DNA from 3 places in the Paenibacillus sp. FSL R7-0198 genome. Region 2 is predicted to be linked to each of the others. Evidence: riboswitches for the same ligand, from Rfam matches in the RefSeq annotation. Region 2 holds a riboswitch; each other region holds the start of a gene.
The links. Region 2 has a riboswitch for S-adenosylmethionine ahead of mmuP (S-methylmethionine permease). Riboswitches for the same ligand answer to the same signal wherever they lie in the genome.
Positions count from the first base shown of each region.

Region 1: it holds a riboswitch for S-adenosylmethionine, as region 2 does, so the genes downstream of both, MKY87_RS10360 (methionine ABC transporter ATP-binding protein) here and mmuP (S-methylmethionine permease) in region 2, are expected to answer to the same signal.
Region 3: it holds a riboswitch for S-adenosylmethionine, as region 2 does, so the genes downstream of both, metA (homoserine O-acetyltransferase MetA) here and mmuP (S-methylmethionine permease) in region 2, are expected to answer to the same signal.

Region 1 is NZ_JBBOCB010000001.1:2,414,872-2,419,088, forward strand. It holds gene MKY87_RS10350 (MetQ/NlpA family ABC transporter substrate-binding protein) at 1-580, opposite strand, end outside; gene MKY87_RS10355 (methionine ABC transporter permease) at 656-1,315, opposite strand; gene MKY87_RS10360 (methionine ABC transporter ATP-binding protein) at 1,316-2,350, opposite strand; SAM riboswitch class I at 2,477-2,618, opposite strand; gene MKY87_RS10365 (Cthe_2314 family HEPN domain-containing protein) at 2,748-3,464, opposite strand; gene MKY87_RS10370 (COX15/CtaA family protein) at 3,669-4,217, opposite strand, start outside.
Region 2 is NZ_JBBOCB010000001.1:2,688,682-2,692,898, reverse strand. It holds gene MKY87_RS11715 (GerAB/ArcD/ProY family transporter) at 1-377, shown strand, start outside; gene MKY87_RS11710 (Ger(x)C family spore germination protein) at 374-1,576, shown strand; SAM riboswitch class I at 1,647-1,748, shown strand; gene mmuP (S-methylmethionine permease) at 1,841-3,253, shown strand; gene mmuM (homocysteine S-methyltransferase) at 3,231-4,217, shown strand, end outside.
Region 3 is NZ_JBBOCB010000001.1:5,647,879-5,652,095, reverse strand. It holds gene MKY87_RS24810 (trans-sulfuration enzyme family protein) at 1-286, opposite strand, end outside; gene MKY87_RS24805 (PLP-dependent transferase) at 283-1,470, opposite strand; gene metA (homoserine O-acetyltransferase MetA) at 1,495-2,412, opposite strand; SAM riboswitch class I at 2,649-2,772, opposite strand; gene corA (magnesium/cobalt transporter CorA) at 3,224-4,159, shown strand.

The DNA of each region.
Region 1 (4,217 bases), 270 kb from region 2:
TAGCTGCATCCAGCTCGATGATATCCAGGTTCTTCGGATTGGCTGTGATGTCTTGAATCGTAGATGTAATATTTGTGTTGTCTTTCAGCGTAATAATACCTTCCTTCGCGAGCAGCAACAGTGCACGTCCACCATTGGATGGGTCATTCGGAATCGCTACTTTTGCGCCGTCTGCCAATTCATCCAAAGACTTAATCTTCTTGGAGTAGCCGCCAAAAGGTTCAACATGAACAGGTGTTACAGAAACGAGGTTGAATCCACGTTCTTTATTCTCTGTGTCCAAATAAGGCTGATGCTGGAAAAAGTTTGCATCCAATTTTTTGTCAGCAAGTTGCTGGTTAGGTTGTACATAGTCATTAAACGTAACGACTTGCAAACGAATTCCTTGTGCTTCCAGTTCAGGCTTGATGCTTTCCAGAATCTCTGCGTGTGGTGTAGGTGAAGCTCCAACTTTCAATTCAACTGTACGTGGTGCGCCTGCTGAATTGTCTGCGCCGCTATCGGCGTCCTTGTTGTTTCCGCAAGCTGCGAGAACCGCAATCAACATAAGACTAAGTAGAGCAAATGACCATTTTTTCATGTGTAAAACCCCTTCTCTAATCATTTTTTTCATGTGGCATCCGCGTGATTGCATGACCATCATGTTATCTATGTGTTATTTCCTGGTGAAAAATGTAACCAAGCGATCTCCAGCCATCTGGAGAATTTGCACTAGAATAATCATCGACACTACGGATATAATCATGATTTCATTTTGATAACGATAATACCCATAGTTGATTGCCAGCGTTCCTAGTCCTCCACCACCAACCATGCCCGCCATTGCCGTATAAGAGACAAGCGTAACGATGGTAATGGTTATCCCAGCAACCAAACCAGGTAACGCCTCAGGCAGTAATACCCGTCTTACAATCTGTCCGGTCGATGCACCCATCGACTGTGCCGCTTCAATGACACCCCGATCAACTTCTCGCAACGTCGTCTCCACCAATCGAGCAAAGTAAGGAGCTGCTGAAATAACTAAAGGTGGTATAACACCTAACACACCTGTAGCAGTACCGACGAGTGAACGAGTGAATGGAATAAGAGCAACAATCAATATGATAAATGGGACTGAGCGCAAAATATTAACAATCAAGGACAATATAATGTACACCGTCCGTGATTTGATCGAAGCAGATCGGGCTGTCATGAACAGCAGAACTCCGAGCGGTAAACCAAAGATTACGGTGAACAAGCCTGATACACCCAAAATTTGCAGTGTCTCAATGGAGGCTTTGCCAACCTCTTCCCAACGAACTGTTGAAAAATCCATCTAACGAAGCACCTCCACATCAAGTCCCTCTGCGGTTAATTCTGATATCGTCCGATCAATCGCAATGGAATCACCCTCGAACCGAACGGTCAGCTGTCCATAAGGAACCTGTTTGATCGTAGAGATTGTTCCTTGCAGGATGGCAAAATCCACACCTGTCTTACGTACCGTCCTGGACAAAATCGCTTCATACGTTTTGTTACCCAGAAAAGATATCTTCACAAGTTTGGAAGCAGCACCTGCCTGCAATTCAACGCCTGCATTTGCCAGAGCGGTCTCTTCCAGAGCAAGTCCAGCTTCATGGTCACGCATCATGAAGTCTCGCGTAATCGCATGTTGGGGCTTCAGGAACACTTCTGTTACAGGTCCCTGTTCCACAATGCCGCCTTGATGAATGACAGCCACCTTGTCACAGATGTTCTGAATGACATGCATCTCATGTGTAATCAGCACAATCGTAAGGTTGTATTTTTCATTAATATCGAGCAATAACTTCAGGATTGAATTTGTCGTTTGCGGATCAAGTGCCGAAGTAGCCTCATCACAGAGAAGTACATTTGGATCACTTGCAAGTGCTCTCGCAATCCCTACACGTTGTTTCTGTCCACCTGATAATTGAGCCGGATATTTGCTGCTATGGTGCTCCAGACCAACCAGTGCGAGCATTTCCTTCACTTTGCGATCAATGGCTTCCTTGGGGGTATTCACAAGCTTTAGTGGAAAAGCTACATTGTCATATACCGTTGCCGAAGATAACAGATTAAAGTGTTGAAAAATCATCCCGATCTTGCGTCTCTGTTGCTGCAATTCGGTTTTGCTCAGTTCAGTCAGGTTGATTCCGTCGACCCATACCTCACCCTCCGTAGGCCGTTCCAGCAAATTAATGCAGCGAATCAATGTGCTTTTACCAGCTCCGGAATGGCCAATCACACCATAGATTTCACCCTTTTGGATGCTCAAGTTCAGCTCGGATAACGCTGTTGTAGATTTTTTCCCTTTGCCGTACGTTTTCGTTAAACCTTTTAATTCAATCAATCGCACTTGCCCCTTTCCAACCACCTACATGTATCTTTACCCGATCTAAAGGAAAACTCCCCTTAAAGTACAAAAAAAGAGCCCTTTGCAGATACAAAGAGGGCTCTTCACGTGAAAGAATATACCTTCTCATCTGCCAAAATCGTGTCTTGCACCATTTTGTAGGAATTAGCACCTAACATCTATAACGAATGACACATGTATCATGTCGTTACAAATCGGTTGCCGGGCTTCATCGGGCCTGTCCCTCCGCCGCTCTCGATAAGAAATATGTTGTTGTAGGATTTTATAAGTTCATGTAGTTTATGCTTTATAATGTGAACGTAACTTCCGAAATATCAGTTATATCCATGTAACATTCGATTGAAACTCAGTATATTCCAAGTATTCCGATTTGTCAAAGGGAATTATTTCTTTTCCATATTTTGTTGATATAACTATAAGAGGCTGTTAACGTTTCACAGACCATATCGACGCCCTGACGCATTTCCTGCACATGCTGATTCAGATCCTCCAATTTCACTTTACCTTGCATGGTCTGGTGTAACTGCCACAGGTCATCGTGCATTTCTGAGTTCATGTAGTGAATTTCCATATTACGTCGTTTGCGCAGCTTGCTCATCGGCTCACGATAAGAGTCCTTGATCTGTATTAATTGCAACGCAAGATCATGATGTTCCCTCGCATAGTCGAACTGCCTTAACACAGTAAAATAAGAAAAATGTGCTTTGGTATTTGAAGTATTCAACTGGAATATTTCATTTAATACCGTGCCCACTTTATCCAGGATGGCAAAGCAACGGATAAAGCCATCTTTGTAGAAATACACATACCGTGCATACTCGGCTTTTTCAGTCGGCGTCATATCATCCGTTGAACCTGCAACGACCTTTTTACGAAAATGAGCAGCAGCGAAACTGCTTTGCTCCAGTTCATCCAGTGAGGAGATGAGTCCCTGAGTCCACACATACAGTTTCCGATAGTCATGCGTGGGATCACGGTCCACATGCATTTGGCGCTGAAATAGCTCAAGCGTATGCGCCATTGCGTCCATCGCTGCCTTTAATTTACCTTCATTGATACGCGGTTTTTCCCCCAGCAACGTTCGCAGCATATCTAACCTCCTCTTTTCCAAATCAACAAGATTTCATCACCGTAAACGTAACACATCATCCATTCCGTGTAATTGCTGCTTGCCATAGGTTGCCCTGATCCCCCTGACATCAAACAAAGTCCACCTGTCCAATGATGTACATCACTGGATGGTGGACTTTCATATTTAGCCCAATTACCTTTGAATAAAGAATGGATATATCTCTTAGAACCGATTAACCGGTCGATACAGCTTGTACACCAGGAAACTCATATAGGTTAAAACCCCGAACAATATGGCGATATCCAGCATATGAGCAAGAGCTACGAACATGTATACTTCCGGACGGTTCATTGTCACCATCATGAAAATACCAATGACTACTTGCATCAGAATAAGAACAACGGATACCACACCCAGAGTACGCATTTCCTTGTTGTCCGGATGATTACGGTAAGCGAAGTGACCCAGGATCGCAATAACAATCACGAGCGACGCAGCAGCTGCACGGTGAGCAAAAGCAACCGCTACCCCACCCGAAAGCTCAGGAATAATCTGCCCGTTACAGAGCGGGAATCCGGAACATCCGCCGGCAGAATCCGTGTGACTCACAAATGCACCCGTGTATACCACGAGATATGTGTAAATGGTGGAAAACCAGACCAGATTCCTGAATTTTCTGCTAACCCGAGGGTATTTATTCAGGCGCTCCAATCCGCCATCTTTTGCTTCTTGCCTGATGCCCAGCGCCATCATTAGGGAACTGGCAAAAGC
Region 2 (4,217 bases):
CCTTGGATGGAATTAAGACCAGAACATGGCCAACATTGGATCTGGTACGAAGTTTTGAGATACAGGGACTGATATTTGAACGTTTCGAATCGTTATTGCTGGTGATCTGGATTATGCAGATTTTCTCGACATTTGCCATTACCCATTACTGTGCTTCCGTAGGAATCCGGGACTTGTTTCGGGCAAAGAAGATACGCTGGATTATGTATGCCCTGCTTCCATTCATTTATCTGACGGCAATGATGCCTAAAACAGTGTTTGAAACTTTTGCACTGGGCGATATGCTAGGTAACGTATCTGTAGTTTTGTTCGCTATATTACCTCTGGTATTGTTGCTTATCAGCATAATTCGCAAAAAAGGAGGCAAACACGCATGATTTCATTCCGCCTGTGCTTAAGAGTAACTTGTGCTGTGTTCATCCTGTGTATAATATCAGGTTGCTGGAGCAGCCGCGAGATAGAAGATCTAAGCTTGTATGTAGGTCTCGGGATTGACGTTGGAAAAGAGACCGATTTCGAGAAGAAGATTTCAGCGCAGGGTGGGCATTATCCCAAACAAAACAATGTCACAGCAACCGTTCAGATTGCCCCTGGGAATTCTAGCAGTCAAAAAAGTCAGCAATCTGGTTCACCCTCTTCTGGCAAAGAGTCTTATTCCAATGAGCAGCTTACGGGAGATTCCATGCTGCAAATTTTTCGTCAGTTTGCTTTGCGGCGAGATCGTCCACTCATTGGACATCATCTGAAGGTTATTGTGATCTCCAAGGATATTGCCAAAAAGTATGGACTGATTCAATTGCTCGATTTTGTACTCCGGGATAACGATATTCGACCGAACTGTCTTGTACTGATTAGTCACCAGCGGGCGGTTGATGTGCTTACCTCAGATGATCCTTCCCGTATTCCTGCATTTTACCTTACAGGCATTACGAACAATGCATACATTTCCAACAAGATTCTGGAACCCGTTTCGCTGGCAAAACTGGATGCACAGATGCAGTCCGGGTCCAGTTTTCTGCTTCAAAATGTGCTGAATGCCAATGGAGAGGACAAGTTCTCCGGGGGCAGCATATTTGCTGCAAATACAACCAAATTTCTGGGGGAACTCAGCCAAACTGATTTGGAAGCTCTGTCCTGGCTTATGCCTAAAGAACAAGGTGGTGTCATAAAAACATATAGTAAGGAGGGTTTCACGGTACTCTATGAAATCAAGAAGAAGAAAATCAAAATCATTCCGAAGGTTAATGGCGATGATATCTCGTTCCATGTGAAGGCAGAGTCTGAAGGATGGCTAATGGAGGATTGGCGGGCACCGGAAGAAGAGGAAAAGGGTGCATATCTGAAAGAAATGGAAAACGATTTTGCTGAACTGGTCGAGCAACAGATCAAACAGTTACTATACAAGCTCCAACATACCTACAAAGTCGATGTTGCTGGTTTCCGCGATAGCATTCGTATTAAATATCCAAAAACGTGGAAGAAGGTTAAAGGGAACTGGGATGAAATCTTTGCTACTATACCCATTACGTATGAGGTAAAGACCTCCATCATCAATCCGGGGTCTTCTACGGAATAGCGAGGTGTGCCATTTATTATTTAAATGTTGACACATTCATGATCAATCGCTATATTTATAAAAAATCATTTTCTTATCCAGAGAGGTGGAGGGACTGGCCCTTAGAAACCTCAGCAACAGATCTGAAGGATACTGTGCTAATTCCAGCGGGTGAAAGCCTGATAGATAGGAGCGTTTGTTTTTATTTGTCAGTAACGGCGCACTCTTTAGGAAGAGTGGGTCTTTTTTGTTTTTTCTGGATGAAGAAGTAGGGGAGCAGCAGGTATGGAGAACAACAACGACAAAGGGCATTTTCAGCGAAAAATGCAGGCACGGCATGTGGTCATGCTCTCTCTCGGAGGAGTCATTGGAACAGGATTATTCCTCAGCTCAGGTTACACCATTCAGCAGGCGGGACCACTGGGAACCATTCTGTCCTATCTGATCGGAGCCATCGTTGTATATCTGGTGATGCTCTGTCTTGGTGAACTGTCTGTTCATATGCCAGAGACGGGAGCATTTCATAGTTATGCAGCCAAATATATCGGACCGGCAACAGGTTACACGGTGGCTTGGTTATACTGGTTAACCTGGACTGTTGCGCTTGGCTCCGAATTCACAGCCGCCGGATTGCTGATGCAGCGCTGGTTCCCATCGGTGAACGTATGGATATGGAGCGCGCTCTTTGCACTGATGATCTTTCTGTTTAATGCATTAACGGTGAAATTATTTGCGGAATCCGAGTTCTGGTTCTCATCTGTAAAAGTAGTTACTATTGTAATCTTCATTATTATCGGTGGCGCAGCCATGTTTGGTATCATTCCCATGGCGGATTCTGAACCGGCTCCATTTCTATCAAATATTACCGCATCCGGGTGGTTCCCTCATGGGGCTACAGCGATATTGATGACCATGCTTGCTGTAAACTTTGCCTTCTCAGGCACCGAGTTAATCGGCATTGCCGCCGGTGAGACGGAGAATCCGGAAAAGACGATACCAAAGGCTATTCATACAACGCTGTGGCGTTTGGTTATTTTCTTCATCGGAACGATTGTTATCTTGTCGGCCTTGCTGCCCATGTCGGATGCCAGTGTACTGGAAAGTCCGTTTGTAGCGGTAATGGAGCGGGTGGGAGTACCCTATGCAGCAGACATTATGAACTTTGTTATTCTGACGGCGATTCTCTCTGCTGCCAATTCAGGCCTATATGCATCTTCACGGATGCTCTGGTCTTTGGCTGACAAAAGAACGATCTCTCCGTGGTTTGCCAAATTGACCAAAAGCGGGGTACCGCTGAATGCACTTCTGATCAGTATGGTGGGTGGTGCACTAGCTTTGCTGTCCAGCATCATTGCACCAGGTACCGTGTATATTACTCTGGTCTCCATCTCAGGTCTGGCTGTCGTTGCGGTATGGATGAGCATCAGTGCCTCCCAATACATGTTCCGCAGACAATATATCCGGGAAGGACATGCGGTCAAAGATCTGGTCTACCGCACACCACTGTATCCGGTGGTACCAATTGTTTCATTTATATTATGCCTAGCTTCATGCATAGGTATTGCCTTTGACCCGACACAGCGAATTGCGCTGTATTGTGGGGTTCCGTTTATCGCAGTATGTTACGCTGCTTATTATCTGACAGAACGTGTGAATAAGAAAAGAGGACAAGTACATGACGCAAGCACAACAGACTAACCCCATAGAACAGATCCTGCGTGAACATCCGGTCATGATTCTGGATGGAGCGCTGGCAACGGAACTTGAACAGCATGGATGTGATCTCGATGATCCACTATGGTCTGCTCGTGTGTTGCTTGAGAATCCGGATGTTATCGTTCAGGTCCATGCAGATTATTTTCGAGCAGGAGCCGACTGTGCGATTACATCCAGTTATCAGGCGACGGTGGATGGTTTCCGCAAGAGAGGGATCGATGAACAGGCAGCACTGGACCTGATTCGCAAGACGGTGCAGCTGGCTGCACAGGCGAGAGATGACGTATGGGCAGAAGTGCAGAGTGGTTTAGTAGGGAGAGAAAGCTCGACAGGTCAGCTTGTAGAAGTTCCTTCGATACGTTCCGAGACCGTGGAGAGTGAGGAGCATATAACAGGTCGTACAGGGGATCGCGAAGAAGACAGTCTCCGTCCACGTCCAATTATTGCTGGGTCCGTTGGGCCGTACGGCGCCTATCTGGCGGATGGTTCAGAGTATGTGGGACATTACGGCGTGTCGGATGAGACACTTGCTGCATTTCACCGTCCACGTATGGCGGCGTTGCTTGAAGCAGGTGCAGATATTCTGGCGTTTGAGACGATTCCATCCTTGCAGGAAGCACAGGTGCTGGTTGATTTGCTGAAGGAGTTTCCTCATGCATATGCCTGGTTATCTTTTTCTTTAAAAGACGGGACAAGCATCAGCGAGGGCACACCCCTTGAGGTATGTGCACAGACATTTGGCTCCGAGCCGCAGATTGCGGCGATTGGCCTGAACTGTGCTCCGATGGAAGTCGTGACGGAAGCCGTAGGCATTCTCAGCCGTGCCAGCGACAAACCTGTTATTGTGTATCCGAACTCGGGAGAAGTATACGATGCAGCAACGAAGACGTGGAGTGGACAGGGTACATGTGGCAGTATGAGTGATGCTTCGGAGGCATGGGTTGCT
Region 3 (4,217 bases), 3.0 Mb from region 2:
ACATCATGAACACGCTGGAGATCGCCGCCATTCCCGATGAATAGGCGAATCCCCGTGCTCCGCCCTCCAGCAGTGTGATGTAATCTTCCAAAGCCTGGCGTGTCGGATTACCAGAACGACTGTAATCATGTTGAGGCGGATTGAAGATATCAAAATGATGGAAGGTTGAAGCTTGATAGATTGGTACACTGGAGGCTCCAGTTGTTTTGTCGATCTCATCACCAAAATGAAGCAATTTGGTATCAAATTTCAACTCGGAATTCGGCTTGTTGTTGGACTCACTCATGAGTGCACGCCTCCTTCAACTTCCTGTTGTGCAGCAGTAAGAGCATTGCCAAGATCTGCAATCAGATCATCCGCATGTTCAATGCCTACGGAGAACCGGAGCAGTCGATCATCCACACCTACAGCATCACGAATTTCAAGCGGAATATCCGCATGCGTTTGTACCGCTGGGTAGGTCATGAGGGATTCCACTCCACCGAGACTTTCGGCAAAAGCAATCAGTTTGATATGACGCAGCAATGGTTCAACATAACGTGCATCCTTCACTTTGAAAGAGAAGATACCTGTGTTACCCGTGGATTGTTTATTCTGCACCTCATACCCCGGATGATCCGACAGGCCTGGATGGTACACTTCACCCACCGCTGGATGCTCAAGCAAATATTTGGCAATGGTAAGCGCATTGTATTCATGACGCTCCATGCGAAGAGCCAGCGTTTTCATACCTTTCATCAACTGGTAGGAGTCACTTGGTGACAATACCGCTCCAATGGAATTATGCAGGAATGCCATCTCTGCAGATAATGCCTCACCCTTAGTTATAATTAGTCCGGCCAGCACATCATTGTGTCCGCCCAGATATTTGGTAGCGCTATGAATGATGATATCGGCACCGAGTTCAATCGGACGTTGGAAAAATGGAGTCAACAACGTGTTGTCAACAATGGTCAACAGGTTGTAACTTTTCGCCCAGGAAGCAACAGCTTCCACATCAGTGATCATCATCAGTGGATTGGTTGGTGTTTCAATGAATACAGCTTTGGTATTCGGCTGACGAACCTTCTCCAATGCTGCAAGGTCATTTGTGTCCACATAACTTGCAGTTACGCCGAAACGGGACAAGATGCGTTCAAGCAGACGATAGGTTCCACCATACAGATCCAGCGATACAATCAGATGATCCCCTTGACCAAACATGGCAAAGATCGTTTGCAGTGCGGCCATACCCGAGCTACAGGCGAACCCTGCATCACCGGACTCCAGCGCTGCAGCCGCTTCTTCCAACACTTTACGGGTTGGATTAGTTGTACGAATATAATCAAACCCCGTGCTTTGTCCAAGCTTCGGGTGGCGAAACGCAGTGGATTGATAGATCGGAAAGTTAATGGCGCCTGTTACCGGTTCATTGATGGACCCAATTTGTGCTAAGCGGCTTTCGATTTTCAACTTGTTGTTGTCTTCCATTGCTGCATCCTCCTGTAATCTCGATTAGATTTGCGGGCCAATATCGTAAGGTGTTTCTTGATACACATAGTAATTGAGCCAGTTAGAGAATAATAAGTTGGCATGAGCGCGCCAAGTAGCCGGTGGCACACGGGAAGGATCGTCATTCGGATAATAATGTCTAGGCAATGCGATATCCAACCCTTTGGCTGTATCCCGGTCATACTCCCACTTTAATGAGAACGGGTCATACTCGGCATGTCCTGTGGCAAAAATCTGTTTGCCGTCTTTGGTAGCAACCAGGAAGATCCCCGCTTCCTCGGATTCAGCCAAAATCTCTAAATTCTCATTCTTTTCAATATCTTCGCGTCTCACTTCCGTATGACGGGAATGTGGAACGTTGAATACTTCATCGAATCCACGCAACAACGGAACATGTGGTTTATTGATGGTATGCGGGAAAACGCCAAAACACTTTTTATCCAGTGCAACCTTAGGTACGTCAAAATGATGGTATAAACCTGCCTGGGAAGCCCAACATATGTGGAGGGTTGAAGTCACATTGGTTTTGGTCCATTCGAAGATTTCCTGGATTTCATTCCAATAGTTCACGTCTTCGAAATCCATCTGTTCCACCGGGGCACCCGTAATGATCATTCCATCGAAACGACGGTGCTCAATCTCATCAAAGGTTTTATAGAACAGATCCAAATACTCCTGAGACGTATTCTTCGACGTATGGGATTTGGGATGTACGAGAACAACATCCACCTGAATAGGCGTGTTTCCCACCAGACGAAGCAATTGTGTTTCGGTCGTTTCCTTTGTGGGCATCAGGTTTAATATAGCGATACGGAGTGGACGAATATCCTGCTGATATGCAGAAGTTTCATCCATGACGAAGATATTCTCTCCTTCAAGTACTTCTTTTGCTGGTAGAGTATCGGGTATTTTGATTGGCATGGTAAGTCTAACTCCTCCTTGTGCATAGATAGATGCAGCCACCTCTGGCTTGATGTCTTCACATCAATACAGTTATAGTCTGCCTTGAGCTTGTAAAAACATTGAATTGCTCTTTCATCCAACGTTACAAACAACCTCAAGTTCCCTTAGCGAAAATCACTGCTGAGAAGTCGGGGCATATGACAAAGACCTTCCTCGGATTTCGAGAAAGGTCATATGTAAATAGATATGCGCCTCTCTCATCTCTCAGTTACAACAGTGCCACTTGACACTTGGTCGCTGCAAGAATTAGCACCGTGCGGTATACCGCCGGTTGCCGGGTTTCATCGGGCCAGTCCCTCCACCTACTCTTGATAAGATTTCGCTGTATTAGATTGTAATTTAATATGGTTCACCGTCTACTTTATTACATTAATGCCCTCACGTCAAGTTGCAGTTCTCCGTCTGCTGTCCAGATCGGAACCGTTCATCATCCGTTGTCATACACTGCCTCAGGGCGCGAAATAGACACATTTTTGCGCTTGAAAGCACCTTGTACCAGCGGTATACTAAACAAGGTGTTATAAACCCTTATGTGAGAGGTGACATATTAAATGGATGGCGACCCGAGGCCTGACTGGCAGCCGAATTCCGACAAACTGCATAGAGAATTGACATCAGCATGCCGGCAGCGGGACGTGACTTCCGTTTGATTATATAGTGAACGCAGCCCTGATCTCCAGGCTCCGCTGCCGACCGGCTGATTTGTTCTTTTTGCGCCCATAATGATAATATCCGCCAAGTTGGCGGGTGCAGAAGGAGTAGATTAACGATGAAAATCCGGTTGGTAAACAACGGTGTATTTATTCCGGTGGACGACATTCAGCAGGCGCTGACTCCACCAGCGGAAGGATTTTACTGGATTGATGCAGACGTAGACGATTTGGCGGTACTTCAGCCGCTGTTCTTGATGCATGATCTGGCTGTGGAAGACTGTCTCAGTGACGAAGAACAACGTCCGAAGATTGAAATTTATGAGAACCATTATTTTATTGTAATTAATAGTATCCGTTTCGATGATGAAGAAATATTTCTACGTGCGGTGAACTTGTTCCTCGGCAGACATTTCATTATTAGTGTTACAAAGCAAAAGGTCAGCGAATTGCGTACACTGAAACCAATCCTGTGGGAACAGGAAATCAGTACACCGGATCGTCTGCTGTATTTGCTGGTTGACTTGATTGTTGATAATTATTTCACCGTAGGTGACCGAATTGAAGCACGGATCGAGAAGCTTGAGGAAGACATTCTGATGCACACCAAAAAGTCACATCTGAATGAAATCATCGGGCTGCGCAGTGAGATTCTGTGGCTGAAGAAAGTGCTCGGACCTCAGAAAGAGGTCATTAACACCCTGAACAAAAAAGATCTGCGTCTCATCGATGATCAACTGCAAAAGTATTTCAGTGACATCTATGAGAATGCTGTAAAAATATCTGAAACCTTTGAGACTTATCGCGACCTGATGGGCAACTTGCGAGAAGCCTACCAATCCAGTATTGCGAACCGGGCGAATGAGATCATGCGTGTATTTACCGCCATTACCACGGTCTTCATGCCGCTGACGGTCATTACCGGTATATACGGCATGAACTTTACGAATATGCCAGAGCTTAACTGGAAATACAGCTATTTTGTTGTGATTGGCCTGATGGTTACACTGGGCCTCAGCATGTTCTTCATTTTCCGCAAGAAAGACTGGGTATGAACTCGTATGAAATAACAAAGACGAAGCGCTCCTCCGGGAGAAACGCCTCGTCTTTTTT